Regions from separate parts of the Yinghuangia sp. YIM S10712 genome, predicted to be linked through region 3. Evidence: riboswitches for the same ligand, from Rfam matches in the RefSeq annotation. Region 3 holds a riboswitch; each other region holds the start of a gene.
What was found. Region 3 has a riboswitch for cobalamin ahead of ACRX5W_RS06715 (energy-coupling factor ABC transporter permease). Riboswitches for the same ligand answer to the same signal wherever they lie in the genome.
Positions count from the first base shown of each region.

Region 1 (10,169 bases), on a different contig from region 3:
TCCATGGCCTGTCGAGGGGTGATTCGGCAGCATGGCCCGCATGGAACGCCATGACCACGTCGGACCGACGGCGCTGCGCGCCATGCAGGACCTGGCCACCCGGATCTTCCCGCTGACCGGCTACCACCACATCGGGGACCTTGCCTGGAACGCGTGCCGGGCGCTCGACCAGAGGGAGGAACACCTGACGGCGACGTGGACGCACAGGGGTCGAGTCCAGGCCTGGGGCTGGCTCGAACTGCCCGACACCCTCATGTTGCAGGTTGATCCGGGCCGCCACGGAATCGCCGACGACGTACTCGACTGGGCCGAGCAGGCGGCCCCCGGTGCTCTTCGGGTCGAAATCGCAGAGACGGAGGGGCACCTGGCTGGCGCATTGGAGCGCCGCGGCTACACCCGCGCCGTCGATGGGCCCTTCCTCACCCTGATGGGCAGGCCTCTCACGCGCCTGCCGGACGTGCCCTCTCTGCCTGACGGCTACGTGATCCGCGCGCAGCGGGACCAGGCCGACATCGCCGGACGCGCTGCGGTGCACCGAGCGGCATTCGACTCGACAAGGGGCACGACCGAACGCCATGTCCGCATGAGGAAGACATGGCCTTACCGCCCCGAGTTCGACCTCATCGCGGTCTCACCCGAGGGGGAAGCCGTCGCCTATTGTCAGGGCTGGTACGACGAAGCCAACAGCATCGGCGAGTTCGAGCCGGTGGGCACGCATCCGGATCATCGACGCCTGGGCCTGGCACGCACTGTCTGCACGGCCGTAATGCACGCCTTCGCCGAAGCCGGCGGCCGTCGCGTCACCGTCTATTGCCGTGGAGACGCCGCTTACCCCGTCCCCAAACAGCTCTACTCGTCCATGGGCTTCGCCCCCTACGCTCGCACGCACACCTACGTCGGGACGCCGTAAGTTCGTGACCGTGCGCGGACGAGGATCGGCGGTACGCAGCAGCACCACGCAATGTGTGCGCATCGGAAAAGCCAACCGAGAACCGTCTGTCGGACTGCGCAAAGGGCACTGTCATCGACGTTGCACGAGCGCAACGGGCACGATTGCCTGCGACGGGGCAGCGTGGGCTCGTCTGACCCTCGGGCCGACGTTGACGCTCGCGGCCCTCGCAACCCCACGTACCTCGGTCGGTGGAATTTCCGATCCTGAGATGGACGCGAAGGCCAACGGGCCGATATGACTACCCCCAACCAGCCCGTCAATTGCGGTTTGGGATCAGCGCTGTCTCTGCCCCTGATGCTTCGCCTCGCGCCCGTCCGACGCTGTGAACGGCGTCTCTCACGGAGGAGTTCCCCATGAGGTTCGTCCGTGCTTCCGTGCTTGCGACAGTCGCCGTGGCGATCGGCCTCATCACGCTCGCCGGCGTCGGCGCCGCAGTTGGCGTCACACCCCACGGCACGACCGCGGTCTCCGTGATCGGGGCGTCCGGTGAAGAGCCCGACGAAAACGAGCCGGACGAAGTGGAGTCGGAGGAACTCGCCGGCTGAACCTGGGCCGTCCCCACGCCAGTTGCCGACACCCGCTGCACAGCAGTTTCTTCCGCGACCTTGACCTTGAGGAGCCGGACGTGCGCTTCCTGTCCATCCGCAGCCTGATCGCCGCCGTCGCATGCCTGGCGGCCTGCGCCGCTCTCTCGGTTGCCCCCGCCGGCGCGCTCCCGACGGCGACCGGCTATGACCGTTGCCCACAAGGGCGTTTCTGCCTCTTCGACGGCTGGGACGGCCAAGGGGACATGTACCTCGCCACCGGCACCCGCTACGACCAAGTGCTCGCCGAGGCCGGCTTCGACGATCGTGCCAGTTCCGTGTTCAACAACGCATCCATCGTCTGGTGCGTTTGGCAGGGCCCGAACTACACCGGACGCGGCGCCGGTTACAGCGCTGGCCTCCGGGAAAACCTGGACGACGCGTTCAACAACCAAGTCTCTTCGGTCAATTACGGCCGGTTCACCTGCTGAAGCAGCCTGAGTGATGGTCGCAGCGTCCGAAAACGCTGACGCTGACGGGGGTTTGACCTCTCCTCCACCGCAGACGAGCCTGCCTGCGCAGCTTCGCCGTCAATGGCGCACACACCCGGGGCAACCCGGCCTGCTCGTCTAGCTCTCCCCGTACGCTCCGGCCGATGAGCTTCCGCTTCGAATGCAAACGTGGTGGTGTCGTTTCGGTTGTCGAGGGGAACTCGCCGGTCGTTCCCAGTCGACCGGGTACCCTGACGGCTTCCCGCTCGCCCGGCGCGCAGCTCCGTGTGAGCGTCAGCGGGTGATCGCGACGTTGGTGTTGTGGACGGCGTGCACCCACCAACCGCCATCCCGCTTGACCAGGACCCAGGTGCCTGCGTTGGCGAAGTCGCCCGCCGTTGTGGACGCGTTCTGTCGCACGAACACGACTGCGGTGTCGGGCTCCGGGAAAGTCACGCGTTCGACGGTGATACTTGTGCGGAAACCCTCGACTGGGCTTGCGAGTTGGCGACGATGGTGGGCGTTGACGGCTGCCCAGCCGTCGAACCGCTGCCCGGCCGGTGTGGTGAACGACGCGTTCGAGGTGAACCGCGCGCCGACTCTCTCGGCGTCGAACTCGCCCACGCCCGCCTGGATTTCCGCGAACACCTCATCGATCGCTCGCAAGTCCTCATCGGAAGCGGTCCGTTCGGGTACGGCCGGTCGACTCATTCGTACGCTCTCCAAAGTTGTCCTTCGGACGTGATCATCTCACCCCCCGGCTCGCCGCCCACCCCTGGCGGCAACGGCGGCGCGCCCGGCCCGACTCCGCGAGCCCCCGTGCGGTTGCCTCGCGCCTGTGCGCCGCAAGAGCTCATCGGTGCCGGTGGGGCGGATCAGAAGGCGGCCTGTGTTGAGAGCACCGCTCGGACGGTCTTGCCGTGGGGCGGGCAGGGGACGCAGTCCCAGTGGTCGGCGAGGGCGGTGACGAGGGCCAGGCCGCGTCCGCTGGTGCTGAGGGAATTGAATTCGGCGTCCGCCGGAGGGCGTTGCGGAGACAAGTCCCCTTGTGTGTCGGTGACTTCGATGCGTAAACGGCCGGTCGACGGGTCGTGGGCGAGAGTGAGCCGGAAGAGGTCGCCGGGGGCGTGACCGTGCAGGGCGGCGTTTGCGGCGAGTTCGGCGATGACGAGTTCGGCTCGTTCGATGAGGTCGTGGGGGACGCCCCAGGCGTGTAGTTCGGCGACGGCGAGCAACCGTGCGCGTCGGGCGCCGAGCCGCGTGGACGAAAGCAGTTGGGTGAAGGTGCGGGTGGGGACGCCGACTTGGGGCGTTGCGTGCTTCATGACGCCCAAGAGTGGCGGTTGGGCGAGGCGAGGACGAGCATGAGGTCACGTACGCGGAGTCAGCGTACGGGCACGGACTGTAGACCGTACGGTCGGTTTTCGGTCACGCTTGGGGGTGGCGCGGACGGCTTGAGGGGCCGTTGTCGTGTGTTCCGGAGGAAGGGGCGGTCGATGGGCATCGATGGGGAGCCGGCCGAGGGCGTCGGCGAAGGGGCGGTCCCGGCGGGGGATTGGGAGCGAGAGCCCCACCCGTCCGACAGTTTGCGGACGTTCGGTGCGGTCGTCCAGGCGCTGCGCGAGCATGCGGGGCTCAGCCGCGCGGAGCTGGGTGAGGCCGTGCAGTTCTCCAAACACACCGTGGAATCCGTCGAGTTGGGACGCCGGATGCCGGACGACGCTTTCGTGGAGAGGGCGGAGGGGCCGCTCGGAAACACGGGCGCCTTGCGGAAGGCCGCGCGGTATCTGACGCGGGGTGAGCCGGGCCTTGCGGCGTGGTTCCGGCGGTGGGCGTGGCTTGAGCGTCGGGCGGTGAGCCTGTACACGTACGAATGCCGGTTGGTGCCGGGCTTGTTGCAGTCGGAGGCGTACGCGCGGGCGGTGTTCGAGGGCACGATCCCGTTGCGGACCGACGAGGAGTTGGAGGAACAGCTCGCCGCGCGGATGGACCGCCAGGCGATGATGCGGGAGCGGCCGAAGGTGCCGTTCAGCTTCATCGTCGAAGAGCACGTGTTCCGGCGGCGGTTCGGGGACGCGGATGCGATGCGCGAGCTGTTCGACCATGTCCTGGAGCGCACTGCTCCGCGCAACGTGACGCTGCAGATCGTGCCGCTGGATGCGGGGCTGCACGCGTGTCTGGATGGACCGATGCGAATCTTGGAAACCCCGGCTGGGCAGCGGCTCGGGTACTCCGAGGGGCAGCAAAACGGACGCCTGATTTCCGACCCGAAAGAGATGAGTCTGCTCTGCCAACGCTATGAAACACTGCGCTCGCAGGCCCTGAGCCCCTACGAATCCCGGGCCCTGCTGAAGCGACTGCGAGGAGTGCTATGAGCAGCGGTACGACGGAACTTGCGTGGTTCAAGTCGAGCTATAGCGGTAGTCAGGGCGACGACTGCGTGGAGGTCGCGTTCACCGAACAGGCCGTCCACGTACGGGACTCCAAGGACGTGACCCGTCCGGCGTTCGCGATCGGTCGCGCCGAGTGGGCGCCGTTCGTCCGGTCCGTGGCGGGACGCTGAGCCGCAAACACTCGTCGAGATCTGCAAAGCCCGCGGGCGTGTTCGCCGTCGGCACCGGCGTTTGGGGCGGATGCCATCTCCGCGCGGGAGATGGCATCCGACTGGCTGTGGAGCCGGAACCGGCTACGCGTACCGGGTCAGCAGAGCGGCGTCGATGACCTCGGCGATGAGGCCGGCGCCGCGGCTGTTCTGGTGGATGTGGTCGGTCGTGAGCACGAGACCTCGGCGCCGCGAGATCGTGTCGAGGCTGCGGCGCAGCACCTAGTGTTGGAGGAGTACGCCGATGCTCGCGGCGGGGGTCGCCTCCTGGTAGGGAATCGGCGGCGGGTCCGCATGGCGCAGTTCCTCGGTCTGGCGTTCGTGCAGCGGAAGGTAGGTCACCTCGTGGGTGGCGGCGACCTCGGCGATCATCCGGCTGTACGCCTGCGATGCCTGCGCCGCTGCTCCGTCGAGTTGTTGGCCGAGTACCGGGAGAGACAGCAGGCCGATCGTCGCGTCGGTTTCCGCTCGGAGCCGTTTGACGACGGCCTCCAGACACTGATGGAACCAGTCGGCTGACGGGCGCTCGGGGAGCTTTTTGCGCTTCATGGCCTGTTCGACGGGGTAACTCGCCAGGCTCGCTCGGGCGTCGTTGGTCCCGATCAACACGGTGATCACGTCGGGCGGGTTCGCGACCACGGCGTCGAGGCGCTGCAAGAGGTTGTGGGCGAAGTCGCCGTTGACGCCGAAGCGGGCAACCCGCACCTCGTCGGGAGAGTGGCGTCGTCCGAGCAGGTCCAGGTAATCGACGCTGAACTGCGCGCGGGTGAGGCTGTCGCCGAGGCACGCGATGCGTGTTGTCACGGAGCCTCTTCCGGCGGGCCGGGTGTGGCGGCGGGTTCGGTCGGGCGGGTGCCGGTCCGAGGACGGTGGTCGGTGCCGAGGCCGGCGGTGATGGTCAGCATGGATGTCGGCCCCTTCGTGTCGACGACGTGCCATACCCCGGCGGGGTTGATGGTGGCTTCGCCCGGCCCGAGCACGACGCGGTCGGGCACCCCGTCGATGTCGCGGGTGACCGTCACCGACCCGCTGAGGCAAACGACCAGTTCGTCTCCGGCGGGGTGGCTCTCCCAATGGTCACCGGGGCCGTCGCCGTCGAAGATCATCACCATCCGGCCCTCGGCACCGTCGGTCGCGACCGCGGCGCTGTAGGCCTGGAGTACCTCCGGGTCCCAGGCGAAGCCCTCGATGGGTTTCGCCCTCGATCCCAGCCCGAGGTGAATGGGGGTGGTCCGCAGGTCGATGGGGTTGCGTTCGTGGTTGACGAGTCTCATGCCAATGAGCGTCACACGACAGCGATCGGGCGGTCTTGAAGAAATGGGAACAGAAGCCGATGCGACCGGCGGTCGGTGGGCGAGCGACTATCCGTTCCCGAGGAGGACTTCGCCGCGACGCCAGGCCGTCGGCGATCGGCCCGTGAACTCGCGCCAGTCCCGGGCGAGATGGGCCTGGTCGGCGTAGCCGGAGACGGTCGCCACATCGGCCCATGGGAGCGGGTCCCGCGCCGTGGCCAGTTCGTGCGCGTGCTCGAAGCGCAGGACTCGGGCGAAGCTCTTCGGCGACAGGCCGAGTTCATCGCGAAACCGCTCGGTGAGGTGCCGACGGCTCCAGCCGAGGTCCGCGGCGACCGTGCCAACGGGGACGCAGCCCCGCGCGGCGACGAGGCGGCGCCAGGCTTCGGCCACCTCGGGCCGCACCCGGCGCACACGGTCGCCGCCATCGCCGCGAACGACAGCTCGGAGGAGCAGTTCGTCCAGCGCGGTGAACCGCGCCGCCCATGTCGTCGCCGTTCGGAGCCGTTCGACCAGCTCGGCGCCAAGTGCCCCGAGGAGGTCGTCAAGCGAGAGAAGCCGGTGGGAGAGTACGGCGGCGGGCATGCCGTAGATGGCCCGAGCACCGAACGGTGTCAGCGATATCTGCACACCGTGCTGGCGTCCGTCATGGTGAATCCCGACGGACCGGCACATCAGACCGCCGGCCACGCTGCTGAACCGGGTGACCGGTGACCCGTCGTCGACGCCGTCCGCCACTTGCAGCGGGTCTGACAGGCTGATCACCGCGGTGAGCGTGCGGCCCGGAGTGCCGCAGTGCACGCCCGCCGGGAGGCCGCGGAGGTCGAAACCGATGTACGACTCGACGTACTGCCGCAAGGCAGGCGCCGGACGTGCACCGATCCCGATGGCCATGCGATCCTCCACCCTCCCCAGGGTACGAACCGGCGCACCCGGCGAGATCACCACCCCGGACCTTGTCCACACCCCAAACCGCCGACCACTACGGTGCCGGCTTCGGTTGGCGGGCAGGGCCGGGGGCCGTGGGTGGGGCAGCGACCCGACAATGGGGTCGCCGCCCCCGATCTCCGCGCGCCTTGCACCACACCTGTTCGTGCGGTCACGCAGGACGCACCCACGCGCCCGGCGTCAGCCCGAGCAGCCGGGAACGCTTCCCGCTGGGCGGCAGTTGCCGCCGACGTTGTTCGTGACCGTGGAGAAGAGAAGCGTCACCGTTGACGCCGGGGCCTCCCAAATGCCGCCGCCGAGGCCGCCGTCTGCGGTGCTCGCAGTGTTTCCGGTGACCCTGCTGGCGATCAGCGTGGCCGAGCCGTCGAAGACGCCGAGGCCGCCGCCGCGCTTGACCGCGGTGTTCCCCTGGACGGTGGTCGAGTTCAGACGCAGGGTTCCGGTGTTGAGGATGCCGCCTCCGTCGAAGACGGATGCGCGGTTTCCGCTGACCGTTGTCGCGCTGAGCGTCGCGTCGCCGTCCACGGCGTTGTACACACCACCGGCGTTTGTCCCGGTGTTGCCCGTGATGGCGCCGCCGCGTACGTCGAGGGTGCCGTGGTTCTCGATGCCGCCGCCGTAGCCGCCGGTCAGGCCGTTGCGCACGTTGATCCCGCGGAGCGCGAGGGCACCGCCGTTGTCGACGTGGAAGATCCGGAAGAAGGGCGTGTTCGCGGCGCTTGAGCGTGCGATGGTCGTGTTGAGTCCGCCGATCGTGACGTCGCCCGAGATCACCGGCAGTCCCGAGCCGCCGAGCGTACTGTCGACCTGCGTCAATGTGTAGGTGCAGAACGGGGCGAGGGCGATGTCCTCACCTGTGGCGTTGGCCGCATTGATCGCCGCCCGAAGGGCGGTGATGTTCCCGCAGGGCACGAGGATCGCCGCATGTGCCTGTGTGGTGGGGACCAGGCTCAGGCACACAGCCAGGCCGGCAGCCGCGCCGAGGCTTCGCAGTCGTGTTTTCGCTTTCATCGGACATCCTTGCGTTCGAGGTGGTGGAGCCCGCCTGGGCGGTCGACGCTGAGCGTGGCGTCAAGCGGCGGGCGACCCCTCCAGCGAAAGTGAGCCCCACCGGGGCGGCCATGCGGAGTACGCCGAACAGGCCCGTCAATCCACCCGCCCCGGTACGCGACAGGCCGACAGAATGAGCAATCAGTGGTCTTTCGTGGACACAGCAAAGAAAAGCGGCGCAGAAGATCTGTTTCCTGTGCAATAGGACCTCGGTGTCTCCGGCCACATCCGCCCGACCGGGGTGGCGATCTGCCGACGCGGCGTGTCATTGTGTGCGCAGCAAGGCGACGGCGGCCCGAGGAAACCGGTGCAATTCCGGTGCGGTCCCGCCACTGTGACCGGGGAGCGACTCCCGCAGTCGGCCACGGCTCTCGTTGTTCGAGGGCCGGAAGGCCGGGAGGAGCGGTGATCCGGCAGCCAGGAGACTCACGTCGTCGCCACCTCGACACACCGGGGCGGATTTCCCCGAGAGAGGCAAGGTGGCTGTGCCATGTCTGTGGTTCTGAGCCGTATTTACACCCGAACCGGCGACGCGGGGACGACCGCGCTCGGTGACAACTCCCGTGTCCGCAAGACCGATTCGCGTCTGGCCGCATATGCCGACACCGACGAGGCCAACTCCGCGATCGGCGTGGCCCTGGCCCTCGGCGGGCTGGACGAGGGGACCCGTGCGGTGCTGGCGGAGATCCAGCACGACCTGTTCGACGTCGGCGCCGACCTGTGCACCCCGGTAAAGGAGGGGGAATCGCGGCTGCGCATCCGCGCTGCGGACACCGCGCGACTGGAAGCGCACTGCGACACGTTGAACGAACGCCTGGAAGCGCTGCGGTCGTTCGTGCTCCCGGGCGGCACGCCCGGAGCCGCCCTGCTGCACCAGGCGCGTACGGTCGCGCGGCGGGCCGAACGGTCCGCGTGGGCGCTGCTCGACGCCGACGCGGCGGCCGGCGGGTCGCCGACGGTCAACCCGGAGACCGCGCGTTACCTCAACCGTCTTTCCGACCTGTTGTTCGTCCTCGCCCGCGCTGCCAACCAGGGCGACGGGCCCGGCGATGTCCTGTGGGAGCCCGGCCGAAGCGCCTGACCGCCCGCCAGTTTCCTTCGTTCCGCCGCCGGTCGGCCCGGGGAGGGCGCGTGTGCGCTGCGCCCCGGGTACGACGATCATCGCCACACGCTTGGAGCACCATGATTCCGCGCGCCCGCGCGCCTTGGCGCCGTACCGCCGTGCTCACCGTCGCCGCCGCGCTGACGGCCGGACTCGCCGCCTGCGGCGACGCCGAGCAGAAAGCCCCCGCGCCCGCAGCAGCCGGTGACGGCTGCATCGAGAACTTCGATCCGAACACCGACTACTTCCCGGTCAAATCGACGCTGAAGTACGCACAGAACTTCACCGTCGTGTACGAGAAGAGCTACCAGATCCTCACGGTCAAACAGCCCGTGTCAGGCGGAAAGCCGGAACGCTACGTCCTGGTCAAGTGCGGCGCCCCCGACCCGAAGTTGGACGGCGACCTCGCGGACGCGCCGCGCGTCACCGTGCCGATCACCAGCATGTACTCGGCCTCCACCACGCACCTGCCGCTGTTGACCGACCTGGGTAGGCTCGGCCTGCTGACCGGCGTGGCGAACGCGAAGAACGTCTCCGGTGCCGACGCGCGCGCCCGGATCGACGCCGGGCAGGTGGTCGAGTATGCGCCCGGACGTCAGATCAACACCGAGAAGGTCGTCACCGAACGCCCCGACATCCTCATGACCGGTGGAACCGACGAAGGGGCGTACGCCGGACTGCGCGCGGCCGGAATCAAGGTGGTCGCGAACGCGGAATGGCTGGAGAACGACCCGCTCGGCCGCGCCGAATGGGTCAAGTACATGGCCGCGTTCACCGGCGACGAAGCCAAGGCCGCCGGCGTCTTCGACCGCATCGACGGCGACTACCGGGCCGTCGCCGCCAAGGCCACGTCCGCACCGCCGGTCAAGGTTCTCCCGGGGCAACTGTCCCAGGGCACATGGTCGGTCGCGTCGGGCGGCTCCTACGTCGGCAAGCTGATCCGCGACGCGGGCGGCACCTACCCGTGGATCGACGAGCGGTCCACCGGAAGCCTCCAGGTCAACTTCGAGCAGGTGTTTGCACGGGGCGGCGACGCGGCGGTGTGGCTGGCGAGTGCGTCGGACTGGCGTACGTACGACGACGTGGTGAAGGCGGATCCGCGCTACCGCGAGTTCACCGCGTTCAAGAACGACCGGATCTGGTCGAACAACCTGGCCATGGGGCCGGGCGGCGGCAACGACTATTGGGAACGCGGTGTGACCCGCCCG
Region 1 is NZ_JBPKBI010000017.1:111,044-121,212, forward strand. It holds gene ACRX5W_RS26895 (GNAT family N-acetyltransferase) at 41-910, shown strand; gene ACRX5W_RS26900 (hypothetical protein) at 1,306-1,497, shown strand; gene ACRX5W_RS26905 (peptidase inhibitor family I36 protein) at 1,578-1,967, shown strand; gene ACRX5W_RS26910 (SgcJ/EcaC family oxidoreductase) at 2,262-2,633, opposite strand; gene ACRX5W_RS26915 (ATP-binding protein) at 2,843-3,292, opposite strand; gene ACRX5W_RS26920 (helix-turn-helix domain-containing protein) at 3,464-4,342, shown strand; gene ACRX5W_RS26925 (DUF397 domain-containing protein) at 4,339-4,530, shown strand; partial or broken gene ACRX5W_RS26930 (SGNH/GDSL hydrolase family protein) at 4,654-5,373, opposite strand; gene ACRX5W_RS26935 (cupin domain-containing protein) at 5,370-5,843, opposite strand; gene ACRX5W_RS26940 (helix-turn-helix domain-containing protein) at 5,931-6,767, opposite strand; gene ACRX5W_RS26945 (hypothetical protein) at 6,990-7,820, opposite strand; cobalamin riboswitch at 8,157-8,287, shown strand; gene ACRX5W_RS26950 (cob(I)yrinic acid a,c-diamide adenosyltransferase) at 8,350-8,940, shown strand; gene ACRX5W_RS26955 (ABC transporter substrate-binding protein) at 9,042-10,169, shown strand, end outside.
Region 1: another riboswitch for cobalamin. It lies ahead of ACRX5W_RS26950 (cob(I)yrinic acid a,c-diamide adenosyltransferase); the one in region 3 lies ahead of ACRX5W_RS06715 (energy-coupling factor ABC transporter permease).

Region 2 (10,169 bases), on a different contig from region 3:
GCTCCTGCTGGAGCTGGCGATCGTGGTGCTGCTCGTCGTCGTCGCGGTGGTGGCGCTGGTGCTTCAGGCCCGCCGTGACGGCTTGCGCGATGCGCGGCACCGCACGACGGCCGCGGCGGAGGCCTTCGCGAAGGCGCCCGGCTTCGTACAGGCCTTGGACAGCCCGGACCCGGGGCCCGTGATCCAGCCGAGTCTGACAGCCGCACGCGAGGCTTCGGGCGTCGACCAAATGGTGGTCGTCGATCTCGGAGGAGCGGCCTACTCCTCAAGCGTGGGCGATCGGCCCTTGCCGTCGGGGACCCCCGACCCCCGGGCCGAGGAGTTCATCAGGACGGGCAGCACGTCCACGATCACCTATCCCACGTCCGAAGGCCGGGCGGTACTCACATCGGTGCCCGTGCGGGATCCCGGCGGCCGACCGGTGGGGCTGGTGGCGGCCGCGGTGACGGTGGAGCGGGCCCGGGATTCGGCCGATCGACAACTGCCGGTGGTGCTGGGGAGCGCCGCCGCGGCCCTGGTGCTGGCCGGGGGCGGTACGACATTGGTGACGCGTCGGCTCCGGCGCCAGACACGCGGTCTGGAGCCGGCCGAGATGACACGGATGTACGAGCACCACGACGCGGTGCTGCACGCGGTACGGGAAGGGGTGCTGATCGTCGGGGGCGACGGCAGGCTGGTGCTGGCCAACGACGAGGCCCGGCGCCTGCTGGACCTGCCGCCGAACGCGGAGGGCCGGCCCGTCGGCAAGCTGGGCCTCGGGGAGGGCCTGGCAGAGCTGTTGGCGTCGGAGCAGCCCGCGACCGACGAGGTGCACGCGAGCGGCGAGCGTCTCCTTGCGGTGAACAAACGGCTGACCCGGCCGCCCGGCGGTCCCGCGGGGAGTGTGGTGACCCTGCGGGACTCCACCGAACTCGAAGAGCTGGCCGGGCGCGCGGAGAGCACGCGCCGGCGGTTGCGGCTGTTGTACGAAGCGGGGGTGCGCGTCGGAACGACGCTCGACGTCGCGCGCACCACCCGGGAACTCGCCGAAGCCGCTGTACCCGCGTTCGCGGACCACGTGACCGTCGACCTGCTCGACCAGGTGCTGCGCGGGGACGAACCCCCTGCGCGGGTTACCCACATGCGCCGCCTGGCTTCCCTGGGCGCGCACCAGGACGCGCTGTATCCGGTGGACCACCGGATCACCGTCGACCCCTCGTCCCCCGTGACTCAGGCCATGTCCGGCGGCAACGCCGCGCTGGTGTCCGATCTCGCCGCGGCCCCGGATTGGCGGGCGCAGGCTCCCGGGCACGTCGGGCGACTCCTGGAGCAGGGCCTGCACTCCTTGATCGCCGTGCCGCTGCGGGCGCGCGGGGTCGTCCTCGGCCTCGCGTGCTTCTGGCGGGGACGCACCGCGGACGCGTTCGACGAGGAGGACGCGGCGTTCGCCGAAGAGCTCAGCGCCCGGGCCGCCGTGAGTGTCGACAACGCCCGCCGCTACACGCGCGAACACGCCATGGCCGTCACGCTCCAGCGCAGCCTGCTGCCGCGCGGACTGCCCGAGCAGGAGGCGCTTGACGTGGCCTCCCGCTACCTGCCCGCCGAATCCGGCGTCGGCGGCGACTGGTTCGACGTCATCCCCCTGTCCGGTGCCCGCGTTGCCCTGGTCGTCGGCGACGTGGTCGGCCACGGCCTGCACGCCGCCGCCACCATGGGCCGGCTGCGCACCGCCGTGCGCAACTTCTCGGCACTCGACCTCGCACCCGACGAACTCCTCGGCCACTTGGACGACTTGGTCACCCGTACCGACCAGGACATCGCCGACGCGGACGGCGTCGACTCGGAGGACACCGGCCGGATGACCGGCGCGACCTGCCTGTACGCGATCTACGACCCCACCGCGGGAACCCTCACCGCGGCCCGGGCGGGACATCCGGGCCCCCTGCTGATCCTCCCCGACGGACGCGTCACCGCACCCGACGTCCCCGTGACCCCTCCCCTGGGCGTCGGCGCCGGCGTGCCGGTCGAGACCGCCGAATTGAACCTGCCCGAGGATACCCGGCTCGTGCTGTTCACCGACGGGCTGGTCGAGGACCGGAGCCGCGACGTCGACACCGGCCTCGGACTCCTGCGCGGCGCGTTGGAACAGGCCGGATCAGGCGCCGCCCCCGAGGAGATCTGCGCGCAGGTCATCCGCGCCCTCGTCCCGGACAAGCCCACCGACGACGTCGCGCTCCTGGTCGCGCGCACACGTCGGATCGCCGCCGATCACGTCGCCGCCTGGGACGTGCCCGCCGACCCGGCCGCGGTCGCGCCCGTCCGGGCCGCCTGCACACGGCAGTTGCGCGACTGGGGGCTTGAGGACGTCGGCTTCGCCACCGAACTGATCCTCAGCGAGCTCGTCACCAACGCCGTCCGCTACGGCAGCGCTCCGATCCGGGTCCGGCTCCTGCGGGACCAGACCCTGATCTGCGAGGTCTCCGACGCGAGCAGCACCTCACCCCACCTACGGCGTGCCACCGCCACCGACGAGGGAGGACGCGGCCTGCTGCTGGTCGCCCGGTACTCCGATCGCTGGGGAACCCGCTACACCCCTCGCGGCAAGATCATCTGGGCCGAGCAGGCCGTCCACGGTCCCCCCGCGGGGGCCGGCGGGGTGGACGCGGACGCGCTCCTCGACCAGTGGGACGACCTCTGACCGCGAGGGCGCGGCGCGGTGAGGCGGCACGCGCGCGGCGGATCAGCGGGGTGCGGCGAGTCGGGCCAGCAGGGTCTCGCTGCCCGCCCACGGCCGGGCGGCGGCGGCATCGTCGTCGGGGGCGGCGGGGTCAGCGGGGTCAGCGGGGTGCGGCGAGTCGGGCCAACAGGGTCTCGCTTTCCGCCCACAGCCGGGCGGCGGCATCGTCGTCGCGGGCGGCGTCGGAAGGGATTTCCTCCGCCTTCCGGTGGAAGTAGCGTCCGCCGCCGCGGCCCGGCTCGTCGTCGGTGGCCAGCCAGATCAGCGTTTCGGCGGGTTCGTCCGGCGACACGGTGTCGGCGGCGGCCATGTGGGCCTGCATCGCGGCGTCCCCGTGCGCCGCGAAGTTGCTGGCGACGACGCCGGGGTGCATGGCCTGGGCGGTGATCCCGTCAGGAGTGACGCGACGGGCGAGTTCACGAGTGAAGAGGATGTTGGCGAGTTTCGCCCTGCCGTACGCGGCGGCCGTGCGAAAGGCGCCGAGGCTCTGGAGATCCGCCCAGTCCAGCCCGTCGCTGATGCGGTGGGCGCTGGACGACACCGCGATCACGCGCACCGATCCGGGGGGCAGGCCCGCGGCGGCGGACCGGAGGAGCGGCAGCAGCTCGCGGGTCAGCAGGAAGGGCGCCAAGTGGTTCGCGGCGAACGTCGCTTCGGTGCCTTCCGGGGTGACCAGCTTCCGGTCGCGCACGCCACCGGCGTTGTTGATCAGGACGTCGACGCGGTCCGTACGCGCGGCGATCTCGTCGGCGACGCGCCCGACTTCGCGCATCAAGGTGAAGTCACCGCGCAGCATGGTGAATTCGCCACCGTTGCGGGCTGCCGCCGCGATCTCCGTCTCGGCCTCGGCGCAGCGCCGGGGGTCGCGCCCCACGCCGATCACGCACCAGCCCAGCTCCGCGAGTTGCCGCGCGGTCGCCCTGCCGATCCCCGAGCTGGCTCCGGTGACCACTGCGACGCGCCGGTTCGCCTCGATTGCCACGCCCGTGTCTCCTTGCTGTCCATCGCGCCACCGTCCGCCGTGACGCTCCCTGTCTTCGAGCCGTCTGTCGGCACCTCCACGGCGACGAAATGATACACGCAAGTCGCCATTTCTCCCGGGCAGTGTCCCCTGCCCCGCCCACCTCACCCGCACCTCATCGCCCGACGACGCTCCGGGGCGGCAACACCGGGCGATCCGCCCCGGCCGCGCGACAGGCTGTGCACGCGGATGGTCGCGGCCGGGCGGCAGCGCCGCTTCGCCACGACGGGCGCTGCGTTCGCGCCATCCGGCGGGAGTCGTCCGCGGCCCTCCGCCGTCGGCGAAGGCGAAGGGCTCGGGCACGGCGTCGGCCGTGGAGACACAAGTACTTGGGGTGCAATACGCGAGCCACCCCAACATGTATGCTCACTCGCGTAGCTGGTTCGGCCGTTCCCGAGGGAACGGCCGTCGAGAAGCCGTCTGTTCGGGCCCATCCGTGGCCGGGGCGGCGGCTTCGAAGAGGGAACCCGGTGTGAAGCCGGGACTGCCCCCGCAGCGGTGAGCGGGAACGACCGCCGTCATGAGCACTGGAACCGTCCGGTTCCGGGAAGCGACGGTCAGTAGGGACAAGGTGCGGCGCCCGCGAGTCCGAAGACCTGCCGGCTGCCTGCGTGTCGGACACGTCCGTCCGGCGCGCGGTGGTCACCGCAGTACGAGCTCGCGAGGAGAGAGCCTGTGACCGTCCTGGACGGCGTGCACACGCCTGCCCGTTTCCGTTCCGACGCCAACGTGCACGAGGCCGGCGCCGATCCCCGATTGGACCGGATCGTCGCCGAACTCGCCCTGATCGCCGAAGACTTGCCGGACGCCGACACCCGGCTCGTGGCCGAGCGGACGGCTGCCGGGCTGCCCCCCGGTGCCACCGATCACGCGGTCACCGAGCTGCTGGTGCACACGGCGGCGGATCTGATCGCCGAGGATCCCGCGTACTCCAAGCTCGCGGCGCGGTTGCTGGCGCGGCGGATCGGTGACGAGGTACGCGCCCAAGGCATCGCCTCGTTCTCGTCCGCCGTGGCGGCCGGGCACCGCGAGGGCCTGATCGGAGACGAGACGGCGGCGTTCACGGCCGCGCACGCCGAGGTGCTCGACGCGGCGGTGGATCCCCAAGGGGACCGCCGTTTCGAGTACTTCGGACTGCGGACGGTCGCCGACCGCTACCTGCTGCGGCACCCGCGCACCCGGGCGGTGACCGAGACGCCGCAGTACTTCCTGCTGCGCGTGGCGTGCGGGCTCGCGCAGACCGTGGAGGAGGCGGTCGGCTTCTACCGGCTCATGTCGTCGCTGGCGTACCTGCCGAGCTCGCCGACCCTGTTCAACTCCGGGACGCGGCACACGCAGATGTCGTCGTGCTACCTGCTCGACTCCCCGCGCGACGAACTGGACTCGATTTACGAGGTGTACGGGCGCATCGCCCGCCTGTCGAAGTTCGCCGGCGGCATCGGCGTCTCGTGGTCGCGGGTACGCTCGCGCGGCGCGCTGATCCGGGGCACGAACGGCCACTCCAACGGCATCGTGCCCTGGCTGCGGACGCTGGACGCGTCGGTGGCGGCGGTCAACCAGGGCGGGCGGCGCAAGGGCGCGGCCTGCGTCTACCTGGAGACGTGGCACCCGGACATCCTGGAATTCCTCGAACTGCGGGACAACACCGGCGAAGACGCGCGGCGCACGCACAATCTGAACCTGGCGAACTGGATCCCCGACCTGTTCATGCGTCGGGTCGAAGAGGACGCGGTCTGGTCGCTGTTCGACCCCGACGAGGTCCCGGAACTGCCGGACCTGTGGGGCGAGGAGTTCGACCGCGCCTACACCGACGCCGAGGCGGCGGGCCGGTTCGTACGACAGCTTCCGGCGCGCGACCTGTACGCGCGCATGATGCGCACACTCGCACAGACCGGGAACGGCTGGATGGCGTTCAAGGACGCCGCGAACCGCACGTGCAACCAGGCCGCCGAGCCTGGCAACGTCGTCCACCTGTCGAACCTGTGCACCGAAATCCTGGAGGTCACCTCCGACGAGGAGACCGCGGTGTGCAACCTGGGGTCGGTCAACCTCGCCGCGCACCTGGCCGACGACGGTTCGGGCGTCGACCGCGAGCGGTTGCGGGAGACAGTGCGCACGGCGGTGACGTTCCTCGACCGGGTGGTGGACATCAACTACTACCCGACCGAGCAGGCCGCGCGGTCGAACCCGCGGTGGCGGCCGGTGGGCCTGGGCGTGATGGGCCTTCAGGACGTGTTCTTCGCGCTGCGGCTGCCGTTCGACTCCGCGCGGGCACGGGATCTGTCCGCGGACCTGGCGGAGGAGATCTACCTGACGGCGTTGGAGACTTCGTGCGATCTGGCGGCCGAGGCCGGCCCGCATCCGGGCTTCGCGGCCACGCACGCCGCCCGGGGCCGGCTCCAGCCGGACCTGTGGCCGGGGGTGGCGCCCCGTCAGCACGACCGTTGGTCGTCGCTGCGCGGCCGGATCGCCGAACACGGCTTGCGCAACTCCCTGTTGGTCGCGATCGCACCGACCGCGACGATCGCCTCCATCGCCGGCTGCCACGAATGCGTCGAGCCGCAGGTCTCAAACCTGTTCAAGCGCGAGACGCTCTCCGGTGAGTTCCTTCAGATCAACGCCTACCTGGTACGGGAGCTCAAGGCACGCGGACTGTGGACCGCCGACGTCCGCGAACGCATCCGCCGGGCCGAGGGATCGGTCCAGGACATCACTGAACTTCCCCAAGAAGTAAGGGCGTTGTACCGAACCGCATGGGAACTCCCGCAGCGGGCGCTCATCGACGCTGCGGCGGCGCGGGCTCCGTACATCGACCAGTCGCAGTCGCTCAACCTGTTCATGGCCGACCCGACGATCGGGAAGCTGTCGTCGATGTACCGGCACGCGTGGCGGTCGGGCCTGAAGACGACGTACTACCTGCGCTCGCGGCCGGCGACGCGCATCGCGCAGGCCACCGTGGCCACCCACCTGGCCACCCAGGCACCTGTCGCCGCGGAAGACGCGGTCGCCTGTTCGCTGGAGAACCCCGAGTCGTGCGAGGCCTGCCAGTGACCACCCACCCCACGGCGACCGCGACCCGGACGAACCTGCTGGACCCGGGTATGAGCCTCACTCTGCGGCCGATGCGCTACCCCGCGTTCTACGAGCGCTACCGCGCGGCGATCCGCAACACGTGGACCGTCGAGGAAGTCGACCTCGCGTCCGACCTGCCCGACCTCGCGCGGCTCGCCCCGCCCGAACGGCATTTGGTGCAACGGCTCGTGGCGTTCTTCGCGACCGGCGACACGATCGTCGCGAACAACCTCGTGCTGAACCTCTATCGGCACATCAACGCGCCCGAGGCGCGGCTGTACCTGTCACGGCAGTTGTACGAGGAGGCAGTGCACGTCCAGTTCTACCTGACACTGCTGGACACCTACCTGCCCGACGAAGCCGAGCGGGAAAAGGCGTTCGCGGCGGTCGAGCACATTCCGTCGATCCGGCGCAAGGCCGAGTTCTGCTTCCGTTGGATCGACTCGGCCACGGCGCTGGAACGGCTGGAGACGCGCGAGGACCAGCGCGTGTTCCTGCTCAACCTCATCTGCTTCGCCGCGTGTGTGGAAGGCCTTTTCTTCTACGGGGCGTTCGCGTACGTGTACTTCCTGCGCTCACGCGGTGTCCTGGGCGGCCTGGCGTCGGGAACGAACTGGGTGTTCCGCGACGAGTCGGCGCACATGGAGTTCGCCTTCGATGTCGTGGACACCGTCCGGGCCGAGTCACCGGACCTGTTCGACGATGAACTCGCCGACGACGTAAGGCGCATGCTCGCCGAGGCAGTCGACGCCGAGGCCGCGTTCGCCGAAGACCTCCTCGGCGGCGGCGTACCCGGCCTGACGACCGCGGACATGCGCACCTACCTGGAGCACGTCGCCGACCGACGACTGACCCGGCTCGGCCTGGACCCCCTTTACGGCAGCGGCAACCCCTTCCCGTTCATGGCCCTGCAGGACGTCCAGGAGCTCGCGAACTTCTTCGAACGGAAAGTGTCCGCCTACCAGGTCGGCGTGACCGGCACGGTGACCTTCGACGAGGAGTTCTGAGGAAGCCTGCGCGAGGACGGGTGCCACCGGGCGGCCTTCAGGACGTCCGGTGGCACCCGTCCTCGTCGGCGGCGCACCTTGGTGTCGGCTACGTGGCACCGCCGGCGGGGTGTTCGTTCGGCGGGGCGGCCACGGGTTTCGTGTTGAGCAGCCAGTGCAGGACGGCTGCCAGGACGCCGCCCACGAGTGGCGCGACGATGAAGAGCCAGACCTGTTCCAGTGCGTCGCCGCCCACCACGAGGGCGGGGCCGAGGCTGCGGGCCGGGTTCACCGACGTCCCGGTGACCGGGATGCCGAGCAGGTGGCACATGGCGAGCGCGAACCCGACGGTCAGCCCGGCGATCGTCGCGTTCGCCGTCTTGCCGGTCACGCTGAGGACGACGAACACGAACAGCGCCGTCAGCACGACCTCGATCAGGAACGCGCCGCCCCAGCCGATCTCCAGGGGACTGGCGTCGCCCCAGCCGTTCGCTCCGAGGCCCGTGGACCCGCGGCTGTAGAACGGCGAATCGGTGAAGGTCCCCCACAGGAGCAGCGCGCCGAGAATGCCTCCGGCGAACTGCGCGACCCAGTATCCGACCGCCTCGGTCACCGAAATACCGCGTGCCAAGAGCGCCCCGAGTGTCACCGCCGGGTTGACATGGCATCCGGAGATGGGTCCGAGCACGTACGCCAGGGCCAGGAGCACGAGGCCGAACGCAAGTGCGGTGGCGACCACGCCGGCGGCGAAGCTCTGCCCCGCGGTACCGAAACCGAAAGACAGTGTCGCCACGCCGACGGCGACATAGACGAGCAGTCCTGTTCCCAACAACTCCGCAGCCAGCTTACGGATCATGCCGCTGTCCTTCCCTGGGGGCGGGAGAATCCTTGATATTCCACATCAAATGAGGAAATCATGTGATTACTCAAAGCAAGTGGATATCGGGGCCGACCAGCCGAGAAGATCGCGTCCGTCCCCGGCCATCGCCCTCAGGAGGCGGACACCCGTCCGCGGGCGCGGCGGAATCCGGGGCCGGGCCAACGCGGTCGAGCGGTTCGAGCCTCACCCTGTCAATGGATTCGTGCTGCTGCGCGAGGCATCCGAGGCGACCGGGTCCGGCTACGACGGGCACATCTCGGCGCCCGAGCCGTGGGACCCGACCAGCCCGCGATGGCGAGCAGTGACTTGGCTGCCCCTGACTGAGCCTGACTACCCCTGACTGACCCTGACTGCCCTGGCCGACTGGTGAGGGCAGTCAGGCTTTTCCGGGGGCAGGTGTGCGCAGCCGCAGGAGTCGGCGGCCGGTGGCGAGGAGGCTGTCGCGCAAAGTGTCGTCGTCGAGGTGGGCCAGGCGCGGGTCGACCGGGGCGAGCGTGAGGCCGCTGCTGAGCATGACGGTGGTGGTCAGGGTACGGGCGTCGGGGTCTGGGCCGGCGAGCAACTCGGTGATGCGCCGGTCCAGTTCCCGCATGTCCGACCTGGCGCGCAGGACGCGGACGATGACGGGGTCGGCGAGCAGGGCGGCGTTGAGGTGGCGGTTGCCCACCACCAGGTCGACCAGGCCGGCCAGGATGGCCTCGGCCCTGTCGGCGCGCCGCCGTTGCCGTTCCGCCGCCTCGACCAGGGGGGTGAGCTGGGCGACGTAGGGGGCGATGATCGCGTGGACGAGGTCTTCCTTGGTGGGGAAGTGGTAGTAAACGGCGGCCTTCGTGACGCCGATCTCGTCGGCGATCATCTGTAGGGAAGTGCCGTTGACTCCGTGCAGGGAGATCAAGCTCAAAGCGGCGCTCCGCATCCGCTCGCGCGCGGTTCCCGCAGTGTCCTTGGGGGGCATCCGAGGGAGCCTAGCAATGCCCACCACAAGGTTGTCCTCCCATGGACGGAGGGGCTCCGTCTCGGCCACCGGGTTCCCGCGGCGTGCCGGCCGGGCAGGGAATACACCGGGTAACACACCGGGCGCCGGGCGCCGGGGAGACGGACAGCCATGGGCGAACGACGGCATTTTTTTTAAACGATCGGCTAGAGGAAAGCTAGCCGATCGTTTAACATCTCGGGTGCGTCGCCCGGTCCGGGCCAAGGCGCGGACGGAGGTGGAGGTGCAGGTGGATGGATCACACCCGCCGTGTCCTCGTCTCGGCCGCCCGCACCCCCGAACCGAGCCGTCGACGCGATCCCGGCCGTGCTCGTCCTGGCCTGCCGCATCCGCTCCCCCCCAAGGCCTTCCCTTCCGGCAGACGCATCGCCCCGACCGACGCCGCGGGACGAGAGCCGGAGACCGCCCATGGCCGTGCGCGACACGACAAGCCATCCACAACAGGAGACTGCGATGACCGGTGTGCGTACAGTCCGAAGCTTCTGCCGCGTCTGCACTTC
Region 2 is NZ_JBPKBI010000010.1:195,720-205,888, reverse strand. It holds gene ACRX5W_RS21105 (SpoIIE family protein phosphatase) at 1-2,677, shown strand, start outside; gene ACRX5W_RS21100 (SDR family NAD(P)-dependent oxidoreductase) at 2,817-3,698, opposite strand; cobalamin riboswitch at 4,156-4,355, shown strand; gene ACRX5W_RS21095 (ribonucleoside-diphosphate reductase subunit alpha) at 4,413-6,788, shown strand; gene ACRX5W_RS21090 (ribonucleotide-diphosphate reductase subunit beta) at 6,839-7,816, shown strand; gene ACRX5W_RS21085 (aquaporin) at 7,905-8,651, opposite strand; gene ACRX5W_RS21080 (TetR/AcrR family transcriptional regulator) at 9,052-9,630, opposite strand; gene ACRX5W_RS21075 (molybdopterin-containing oxidoreductase family protein) at 10,123-10,169, shown strand, end outside.
Region 2: another riboswitch for cobalamin. It lies ahead of ACRX5W_RS21095 (ribonucleoside-diphosphate reductase subunit alpha); the one in region 3 lies ahead of ACRX5W_RS06715 (energy-coupling factor ABC transporter permease).

Region 3 (10,169 bases):
CGTCCTGGTCGCGGGCACCCCGGGATTCTTCGAGCTCAAGCGCACCCGCACGCAAGGCCCCGTTTTCGACTGACCGTCAGGCCGCCGTTCCGTGACTCGGGTCGGCCCGGCAGCGCCACCGACCTGCTTCCGGCTGACCGTCAGGCCGCCGAAGGCCGCAGGCTCCGCGCCTGCGGTCTTCCGCCGTTCCGTGCCATCCTCGTGCGGCGACACCGCGCGCACCGATCCTGACGGAATGTGACATACGCCAATAAAATGGATAGATGACCGCGCCTGAACGTTCGAGACCCCTGGTACGCACGGCCCGTCGCGGCCGCCCCGACCCGCGTACCCCGAACGGCAACGCGCCGTTCGGCTCGCGGCGGCCGGGTGTGCGCGACCGGGTGTTCTCCGCGGCCTTGCGCCCGACGGCCGCTGTGTGGTGGCTCTTCGGCCTGCGCCAGAGCGCCGCGACGGTACGCCACTACTACCGGCGCGGTGGCGGCGAACTCGTCGTGGCCCCCGAAGGCCCGTTGGCCACCGCGCCGTTCCGCCGGGTCGCCGACCGACACCTGGAGGAGTGGCGCGACCTGGCCGTGGCGCGCTGGCGGCGAAGCGGCGGCGTGGAGCGCGAGTTCGACACCACCACGAACTGGCACGGCGTACGCATCGGCAAAGGCGACGACCTCGACTGGTGGCTCGCGCTGCGCGGCCTGCAGTACCGCATGACCGGACGCCTCGACATCGACCCGGGCGAGGACGCCGCCGAGGACGCCCGGGTCCGCGTCGTCTACGAGGTCGAGATCTACAAGGACTGGGGCTTCGACAAGGGTGAGGACGAATACGGCCTGTCCTTCACCCCGCTGGCCCGCCTGCACGAGGCGGGTCTGGCCCGCGAGTACCGCGTCGTCGGGCGCAGCCGACCCCTGGTGTGGACCGCCCCGACCACGAAGGGGAGCCCCGGGGCCGCGGGCATGCCTGCGGGTGACCGGCGTTGACGCGTCGTTAGTGTGTCGGCAGCGAGAGGACCCCGCGCGATTGGCCCGCGCGGGGTCCTCTCCGGCCTGACTGGTCCGACGTGGGAAGACGATCGGTCCGAAAGGCCCCCGGAGGTCACGTCCCTCCGGGATTCCGTGCGTGCCGTCAGACGAGGGCGCCGGCGGCCTTCGCCCGGCCGAAGCGGGCGGCGACGTCCTGCCAGTTGACGATCCGCCACATGGCGTCGACGAAGTCGGGCTTGACGTTCTTGTACTGAAGGTAGAACGCGTGCTCCCAGGCGTCGAAGACGAGCAGCGGGATCGAGCCCTGGCCGATGTTGCCCTGGTGGTCGTAGACCTGCTCGACGATGAGGCGCTGCCCCAGGGGCTCCCACGCGAGTACGCCCCAGCCGGAGCCCTGCGTCGTGGCGGTCGCCTTGGTGAGCTGGCTCTTGAACTTCTCGAAGCCGCCGAGGTGTTCGTCGATCGCCTCGCGCAGTTCGCCCTCGGCGCCGTCCTTGCCGGGCTCGCCGCCGCCGTCACCCGACAAGTTCGTCCAGTAGATCGAGTGCAGCACATGCCCGGCGAGATGGAACGCCAGCGTGCGCTCCAGGCCGACGATGCCGCCGAGCTGGTCCTTGTCGCGGGCCTCGGCAAGCTGCTCAAGGGTGTCGTTCGCACCCTTGACATACGCCGCGTGGTGCTTGTCGTGATGCAGCTCGATGATCTGACCGCTGATGACGGGTTCCAACGCCGCGTAGTCGTACGGCAACTCGGGCAGGGTGTAGGTCATCAGTTCCTCCGAGACGATTGCACTTGCAAGCTACTTGCAACTGTCGATCCTACGCAACAAACCCTCTCGGCCGCGCAACGGCGCCACCGGCACGTCCGGCGTCCGACGGCGAATCAAGGCGCGGCTTGTCGGACACCGGCATAAACGGTCGTTAACGTCGTCGGTACGTTCATGTGAGTCCCGCAAGTGATCCGAATGGGAGTCGCCATGAGCACCGCCCTGCCCGGCGCGCCTGTACCGGTTCTCGCCGACCTCGTCCCGACGCGCTTGTTCCGCGGAGTCGTCGTACGCGACGCGGCACTCGTCGTCGGAGCCGCCGGATTCGTCGGCCTCGCCGCGCAACTCTCCGTCCTCATCCCGGGCTCGCCCGTACCCGTCACGGGTCAGACCTTCGCGGTGCTGTTGGCGGCAACGCCGTCATCTACGCGGCGGGTCTGACCTATCTCGCCCGGGATCTCGACATCGGCCTTTCCCGCGCCTACGAAATCGGTATGCAGGATTATCTTTTCGGCGACGCGCTCAAGATCGCCGTCGCCGTGGGCTTGTTGCCCGCGGTGTGGAGGCTCGCCGGTCGCCGCGGCTGACCGGAGAATCGCGATAAAACCGGTGGGGTTACCCCCGGAGCACGAGAGGGAAACGGGTGCCCGGTGTCGGCCGAGCGCGCGCCCGCGGATTTTTTCTCCTCACCAAATCCCCTTCCGGGGCGGTGACTTCGAGCTCTAGCATCCGCTCATGAATACGGGGAATTCCGTTCGCACCGTATGGGCCGGGACCATCTCGGCGCTGGTCCTCGTCATCGCGTTCGGCAACCAGTGGCTGTGGGAGGAGATCCTGGAGAAACGCGATGTCGGTGAGAACTCGGGCTGGCACATCCTGGAATGGCTCAGCACACCGCACTGGGTCGTCGACGACAGCGGCTTCTACGAGGAACTGCCGGGCAAGAACATGACCGGTTATCTCCTGGGCGTCCTCGCCCTTCTCGCCACGGTCGCGTTCGTTCTGGCAAGCGCGTCCCGCCGCGGCCAATCCAATGTGTTCCTCTGCGGCTGGTTCTCGCTGGTCGCCGGCGGTGCCGCGTACAACCTCGTCGCCTACCTGATCGCGGGACCAGGCGGCCTGTACGCATTCGCCGACAGCTCGTCCGACGACCGCTCCCTCGACGGCACCCTGGGCGTTCTGGCCTTCGGCGGCGGCTACGGCTTCCTCGCCGGCTGGGCCGTGGGGCTGGTCTGCCTGCTCGCCGCGTCGTCGGCGCACCGCCCGGGGCAGTTCGGCGCGCAGTTCTCGTACTCGTCCCCGCCGCAGACCCCGCCCTCGCCGCCGTCCTACCCGCCGCACGGGGGGAACCGGCCCTACTGACCACGCGGGCGGACCGGACCCCGCGATGTGAGTTCCCCGCGGGGTCCTGACAGACTGCCTCCCATGCGTGTTTACCTCGGCTCCGACCACGCCGGATACGACCTCAAGCAGCACCTCATCGAGTGGCTGGACGCCAACGGCCACGAGGCCGTCGACTGCGGCCCGGCCGTCCAGGCCGAGGCGTACGACTACCCCGTCTTCTGTCTGCGCGCCGGCGAGGCCGTCGCCAAGGACCCCGGCTCGCTCGGCATCGTCCTGGGCGGCTCCGGCAACGGCGAGCAGATCGCCGCGAACAAGGTCAAGGGCGTCCGCGCGGCCCTGGTGTGGCGCGACGACATCGCCGCGCTGGCGCGCGAGCACAACAACGCCAACGTGATCAGCATCGGCGCGCGGATGCACACTCCCGACGAGGCGGCGAAGTTCGTGCAGATCTTCCTTGACACGCCCTTCTCCGAGGCGCCGCGCCACATCAAGCGCATCGACCAGATGAGCACGTACGAGACCACCGGCGAGCTGCCCCCGCTGCCGGAGGCCTGATCCGTCCGTCCGGGTACGCCGGACCGCACCGCAGACCCCGCACACGGCCCGGTGGCACCTCCACCGGGCCGTCGGCGTTCGGCCGAGCAGTTCCGAGGGCAAGCCGCAGGTCAGCCTTCACATGGAAGGCCCCGGAGGGCTGCCCGCCGCCCGTCTCCGGGCGGTCCTCGGGATGTCGGAGGCGTCCGTTACCTTGGCCGACAGGACACCCGGGGGAATCCGTCGGCGTGTCCGCCGACCGCCTGTCTCGAAGGGGGAATACGTGCCCGAGGGCCACACGATCCACCGCCTCGCCGAGGAGCACACCCGGCGCTTCGCCGGCCGCCCGGTCGCGCTGTCGAGCCCGCAAGGGCGTTTCGCCGACGCCGCCAAGCTCCTCGACGGGGCCGAACTCGTCGGTGCGGAGGCGCACGGCAAGCACCTGTTCCTGGAGTTCCCGGGAGAGCGCTGGATCCACGTGCACCTGGGCATCGCCGGTATTTTCCGTTTCGAGGACTTCCCCGCGGGCGAGGGGCCCGGCCCGGTGGTCGGCGTGGTGCGGCTGCGGATGGTCGGCGAGGAAAGTTGGGCGGACCTGCGCGGACCCAATACGTGCGAGCTCATCACCCGCGCACAAAAGGACCGCCTGCACGCTCGCCTGGGGCCCGACCCGCTGCGTCCCGATGCCGACCCCGACGACGCGTGGCGCCCGATCTCGCGCAGCAGCAAGTCGATTGCCGAACTGCTCATGGACCAGAAGGTGTTGGCCGGAGTCGGCAATGTCTACCGCGCCGAGGCGCTGTTCCGCGCGGGGCTCGACCCGCACTGTGAGGGCCGCCACGTCACGCGCGAGACATGGGACGCCATATGGGCGGATCTCGTCGCGCTCATGGCCGAAGGCGTACGCCTGAACCGCATCGACACCGTGCGCCCCGAGCACACCCCCGAGGCCATGGGCCGGCCGCCGCGCCAGGACGACCACGGCGGCGAGGTGTACGTCTACCGACGCACCGGAATGCCCTGCCACGTCTGCGAGTCCGAGGTGCGCACGCAGGAACTGGTCGGCCGCAACCTCTTCTGGTGCCCGACGTGCCAGCCCCCCGCCGATCGCCGTACCGCCGGTGGCGACCGGACGAACCAACAGGCGCCTGCGACCGTCTGACACAGCGCCAGGACCCGCAGGCGCCACGCACGCGACAACCAGCCTCCTGTGAACGGCCGTTCTTCCCTTGGAGTCGGCCGTGAAACCGTGAGCGTGCGGGCCGGAGCGGCCGGACCAAGTCGTTCCGGTGTGGCCGAATCCGGTCCGCGTCGCATGCGAGCGGCGCCCAGCGCCTGTCCGGTGGACCTTTGCGGGCCCGCACTTTGCGATGGCCTCGACCACACCCGCAGGCCGGTCAGAAGAGGTCCACCGGACAAACTCCAAGTGCCGCCGGCCCGCCCCGACCCGCATCGACCGAACACCCCGAGCACCGGAGCAGCCGCCGTGCCTCCTGACGTTCTGGAGACAAGTCGATATCCCTTCGGATTTTCCGGCGCTAAGTCCCTTTATTGCCGAAAGCCTTTGTTCGCTCACGTCGACGCGGCGCGGCGGGCTCGGTAGGGTCGCTCAATGCCGGAGACGAGAGGATCGCAGTCTCGGCGACTCGCCCGCCGGGCAGGACAGTTGCGCATGTGGGCTCGCCACACTCTGCTGCCTTCCGACCGATTCGTGCTGGTCGTGCTGCTCTCCCTGGTCACCGCCTGCGCGTTGCTGCCGGCCGCCGACGCCGGGTGGTTCCCGGTGACGGCCCTGGTGATCCCGGTGGTCGTCGGCGGCCTTCTGCTCCGCATGCCGAGCCTCTTCCTGCTTTACGCGGCGACCGCCGGCGTGCTCCTCGCCCAGGACCGAACCGGCTGGCCGGTCGACGTCACGCCGGGCGCGGTCATCGTCATCACGGTGGTCGCGGTCATCGTGATGTTCGTCGCACGCATCCGCACACGTCTCGGACTCCAGGCCACCCGCGGCGAGTCGATGCTCTTCGACCTGCGCGACCGGCTGCGGGCGCACGGTGTGGTGCCGCAACTCCCGCCCCAGTGGCAATCCCACGTCGTCCTGCGCCCGGCCGGCGGCCAGGCGTTCTCCGGTGACTTCGTGGTCGCGACCCGGGGCCGCCGAGGGGGCCGCATGCTCGAGATCGCCCTCGTGGACGTCTCCGGCAAGGGCCTGGACGCCGGCACGCGCGCCCTGCTGCTCTCCGGCGCCTTCGGTGGGCTGATCGGTTCGCTGCCGCCGCGCGGATTCCTGCCGGCCGCCAACGACTATCTGCTGCGCCAGGGTTGGCCCGAAGGCTTCGCGACCGCGGTGCACATCGCGGTCGACCTGGAGACGGGAGCGTACGAACTGCTCTCGGCGGGCCACCCGCCCGGCGCGCACTGGGTCGCGAACTCGGGCCGGTGGGAGATACGCGAGGCCGAAGGGCCGCTGCTCGGTGTCATCCCCGGCGCCGAGTTCGAGGGCGTCAGCGGTGTGCTCGGCCCCGGTGACGCGCTGCTGCTGTTCACCGACGGCATGGTCGAAGTCCCCGGCCAGGACATCTCCGTCGGCATCGACCGGCTGCTGGGGGAGGCGGAGAAACTCGTCGCCGACGACTTCGCGGACGGCGCGCGCCGGATCGTCGACTCCGCGAGCGGCAACGTCGCCGACGACCGGGCGGTGATCCTGCTGCGACGCATCGGCAACACCGGGTAGGCAGCCGCCGACCGGCGACTGCCCGTCCCGTAGGGCGTCAGCCCAGTTGCGCCTCGATCGCCGCGACCAGTGCCGGGTCGTGCGCGTCGACCGTCGGCCGGAACCGACCGACGACCGTGCCGTTGTCATCGAGCAGGAGTTTCTCGAAGTTCCACTGCATATTCCCGGCCGCGCCCTCGGCGTCCGGTGTCTCGGTCAGCGGGGACGAGACGCCGGATGTCGTCGAGCAGTCCTCCGGAATCTCCTCGGCGGTGCCGGGCCCCTGACCCGTCGGTTCACGCGTGCGGGTGAAGTCCTGGTTCGCAGGGTTTGCTCTGCGGACAACGCTTGTAAGGTCGCACTAGGGCCGGGCTGGTCCTTCTGCAACGTGGCTCAGCCACCGTGCGGAGAAGCCCCCGGATTCGTCCAGGGGAGGAGTCACGAACTGGTTGCACGGCAATCAAAGTCAGCGCGGCAACACGCGCACCCCCGGACGGCGGGCGGCCATTACTGACTGCCCGCCCCCCGGTCCTCGACCGTACGCCGGAACCCCTCGCGCCACGGAACCGTGCAAGGCCCGGTGAACGACGCCCGCCTGGCGGTGTCCAGGATCTGCCCGCGCAGCGTCCCCGGCTGAGGGACGACACGGACCTCGGCCGCACGACCGGTCAGCTCACCGAAATACGCCGACCACTCCTGCACGCTCACCGGTTCGTCACCGCCCCAATTGACCACGGTCGCCGGCGTCGACGCCGCGGCCAGCAGGGCTTCGGTCTGCGTGTTGATGTCGTCCTGGTGAATCGGGCTGTACATGCACGGATCCCAGCGCGTCACCACCGGGCGGCCTTCGAGGATCGCCGCCAAGTGGTGTGTCGGCAGCCCGCCGTTGGCCCCGTACGAGGCGTTCATGCGCGCGATCGTGACCGGCAGGTCGAACGCCCGCGCACAGAAACGCGCGACGGCCTCCTCGGCCGTCTTGGACACCGAATAGGTGGGCGCGTGCGCGACGTTCGCGTCTCCCAGCGGCGAGGTCTCGGTGAACACGTGCAGGGGATCCTCGTGCGGTCGCAGCACCGACGCCGTCGACATCACCAACGCGGCCTTGGCGCGGCGGCAATGCCGCAGCAGCAGTCCCGTGCCCTCCGCGTTGACGCGCAGCGCCTCGTCGAAATCGAGTCCCGGCGCCTGATAGGTCGCCAGGTGCAGGACGTACGTGAAATCCCGCGGCAGGTCGCGAAAGTCACCCGCGCCCAAATCGATCGCCCGGGTCTTCACACCCAGCGCTTCGACTTCGGCCCGGGCGGCGGGGTCGGTGAAACGTGCGATTCCCCACACCTCGTTCTCCCCGGCCAGGTATTCGGTGAGCGGAAATGCGATCTGCCCCGCCGGACCGGTGACCAGTATCTTCTCGCCGGACAGCATCCTCGACGCCTCCCTCGGACGGTGACGACTCGTCATATCCGAGAACCCGCGACGAATCCAGCGGGACCCCGGGGTGCGCGGAACCCGTTCGGCCCTCTAATGTCGATCCGCCGTGGTGCTTCGGGAAACCGGTGTGGAACCGGTGCGGCCCTCGCCACTGTGATCGGGGAGTTCCTTCTCCACTTGCCACTGGGCGCGTCACGACGCGTCTGGGAAGGCGGAGCACGGAACGTTCGACCCGTAAGCCAGGAGACCGGCCACGGCGAACGTTCTGTCCACGAGGTGCTGGAGAGGGAACCTAGCCATGCATATAGCCGAGGGCTACCTGCCCTGGCAGCACGCTGCCGCCTGGGGCGCGGTCTCCGCCCCCTTCGTCGTCCACGGCGCCCGCGCGCTCACCGTGCAAGTCCGCCAACGTCCCGAGAACACCCTGCTGCTCGGGGCGTCCGGCGCTTTCTCGTTCGTCCTGTCGGCGCTCAAGATCCCGTCGGTGACCGGCAGTTGCAGCCACCCGACCGGCACCGGACTGGGGGCGATCCTGTTCCGGCCGCCGGTGATGGCCGTCCTCGGCACGATCACCCTGCTGTTCCAGGCACTCCTGCTCGCGCACGGCGGGCTCACGACGCTCGGGGCCAACGCGTTCTCGATGGCGATCGTCGGCCCCTGGGCGGGGTACGCGGTGTACCGCCTCGTCCGCTCGTGGCTGCCGGACAACCTCGACATCGCGGTCTTCGCCGGCGCGTTTGTCGCCGACCTGTCCACGTACTGCGTCACCAGTGTGCAGCTCGCGCTGGCCTTTCCCGACCCCGACAGCGGGTTCGCCGGAGCGCTCGCCAAGTTCAGCGGCATCTTCTCCGTCACGCAGATCCCCCTCGCGGTCAGCGAGGGCCTGCTGACCGTCCTGGTGATCCGGCTGCTGCGGCAGTCCGGCGCCGCCGAACTCGTGCGGCTCGGAGTCGACAAGCCCACCGACCGGTCCGCCGACAAGCCCGCCGACACCGCCGACACCGCCGACAAGCCTGCCGACAAGCCTGCCGGCCACTCCGTCGGCAAGGCCGACGACGAGCGCGTCGACGAGCCCGGCGGCAACGCCGAAGACCCGGCCGTGACCACGACGACCCCGACGGAGACGGCCAAGTGAAGCGCGCGACCAAGATCAATCTGCTGCTCGTCCTGGCCGTTCTCCTGCTCGCCTGCCTGCCGCTGGTGCTCGGACTCGGAGACGACGAGGAAGAGCCCTTCACGGGCTCCGACGCCCAGGCCGAAACCGCGATCACCGAGAACGACCCCGACTACGAGCCGTGGTTCAGCCCGATCTACGAACCCCCGTCCGGCGAGATCGAGTCGGGACTGTTCGCCGCCCAGGCGGCCATCGGTGCCGGGGTGGTCGGCTACTTCCTCGGTGTGGTGCGCACGCGCCGCAAGTACGCCGCGGGCACCGCTTCCGGCACCTGGACGGCCGACCCTGCGGCACCCGGGGCGCGCCCGGCGCCGGCGGCCGACACCACCGCGGAAGGCGACGCGGACCAGGCCGAAACGGGCGCGCGCTCCTGATGCTCCCCATCGATGTCGCGGCGCACACCAGCCGGTGGCGCCGCCGCCACCCCGTGGACAAAGCCGTCCTCGCGTTCGGGCTTCTGGTGGCAGCCATCGCGCTGCCCCCGTGGCCCGGCGCGGTGGTCGTCGGCACCGCGACGCTCGCGGTGCTGCTCGCCGGGGCCCGGGTTCCACCGCGCAGACTGTGGCGTGCCGCGCGTGCTCCCCTCGGGTTCGCGGTCACCGGCGCGGCGACGCTGCTGATCTCGCTCGGGGGAGCGCACGGGGTCGGATTCGCCGAGAACGGGGCCTACCGTGCGGGCGAGTTGCTGGCCCGGACCGTCGCGGCCTCGCTCGCCGTCCTGCTGTTCGCGTTCACCACGCCTTTGTCCGACGTACTGCCGCGCCTGGTCCGATGCGGTGTGCCGGCCGCGGTGGTCGACGTCGCGGCCGTCATGTACCGCATGGTGTTCCTGCTGCTCGATACGACCGCGCGCATCCGCCACGCCCAGGCCGGACGCCTCGGGCACGCCACCCGAGGGGCCGAGTGGCGTGCGGTCGCCGGTCTCGGCGCGACCGTCTTCGTGCACGCCTTCGCCCGCGCACGGCGCCTCCAAGACGGCCTCGCCGGACGCGGTTACGACGGCACCCTGCACGTCCTGGTCGACGGCGACCCGGTCTCCCGCCGCTTCGTCACCCTGTCCCTCGCGTTCGTCGCCGCCGTGGTGACCGCCGCTCTTGTGATCACCCCCCTTGCCCCGGAGCTGCCGTGAACCCGCCGACCAGCCCGCCAACCCTCCGCCTGGAAGACGTCGGTTTCCGCTACGAAGACGGACCCGCCGTCATCGACGACCTCACCCTCACCGTCGTCCCGGGC
Region 3 is NZ_JBPKBI010000002.1:275,362-285,530, forward strand. It holds gene ACRX5W_RS06665 (mycothiol-dependent nitroreductase Rv2466c family protein) at 1-73, shown strand, start outside; gene ACRX5W_RS06670 (hypothetical protein) at 264-977, shown strand; gene ACRX5W_RS06675 (superoxide dismutase) at 1,123-1,752, opposite strand; partial or broken gene ACRX5W_RS06680 (biotin transporter BioY) at 1,957-2,333, shown strand; gene ACRX5W_RS06685 (hypothetical protein) at 2,482-3,108, shown strand; gene ACRX5W_RS06690 (ribose-5-phosphate isomerase) at 3,172-3,645, shown strand; gene ACRX5W_RS06695 (Fpg/Nei family DNA glycosylase) at 3,908-4,786, shown strand; gene ACRX5W_RS06700 (PP2C family protein-serine/threonine phosphatase) at 5,297-6,355, shown strand; gene ACRX5W_RS06705 (hypothetical protein) at 6,393-6,515, opposite strand; gene ACRX5W_RS06710 (NAD-dependent epimerase/dehydratase family protein) at 6,842-7,756, opposite strand; cobalamin riboswitch at 7,853-8,032, shown strand; partial or broken gene ACRX5W_RS06715 (energy-coupling factor ABC transporter permease) at 8,061-8,735, shown strand; gene ACRX5W_RS06720 (energy-coupling factor ABC transporter substrate-binding protein) at 8,894-9,310, shown strand; gene cbiQ (cobalt ECF transporter T component CbiQ) at 9,310-10,065, shown strand; gene ACRX5W_RS06730 (energy-coupling factor ABC transporter ATP-binding protein) at 10,062-10,169, shown strand, end outside.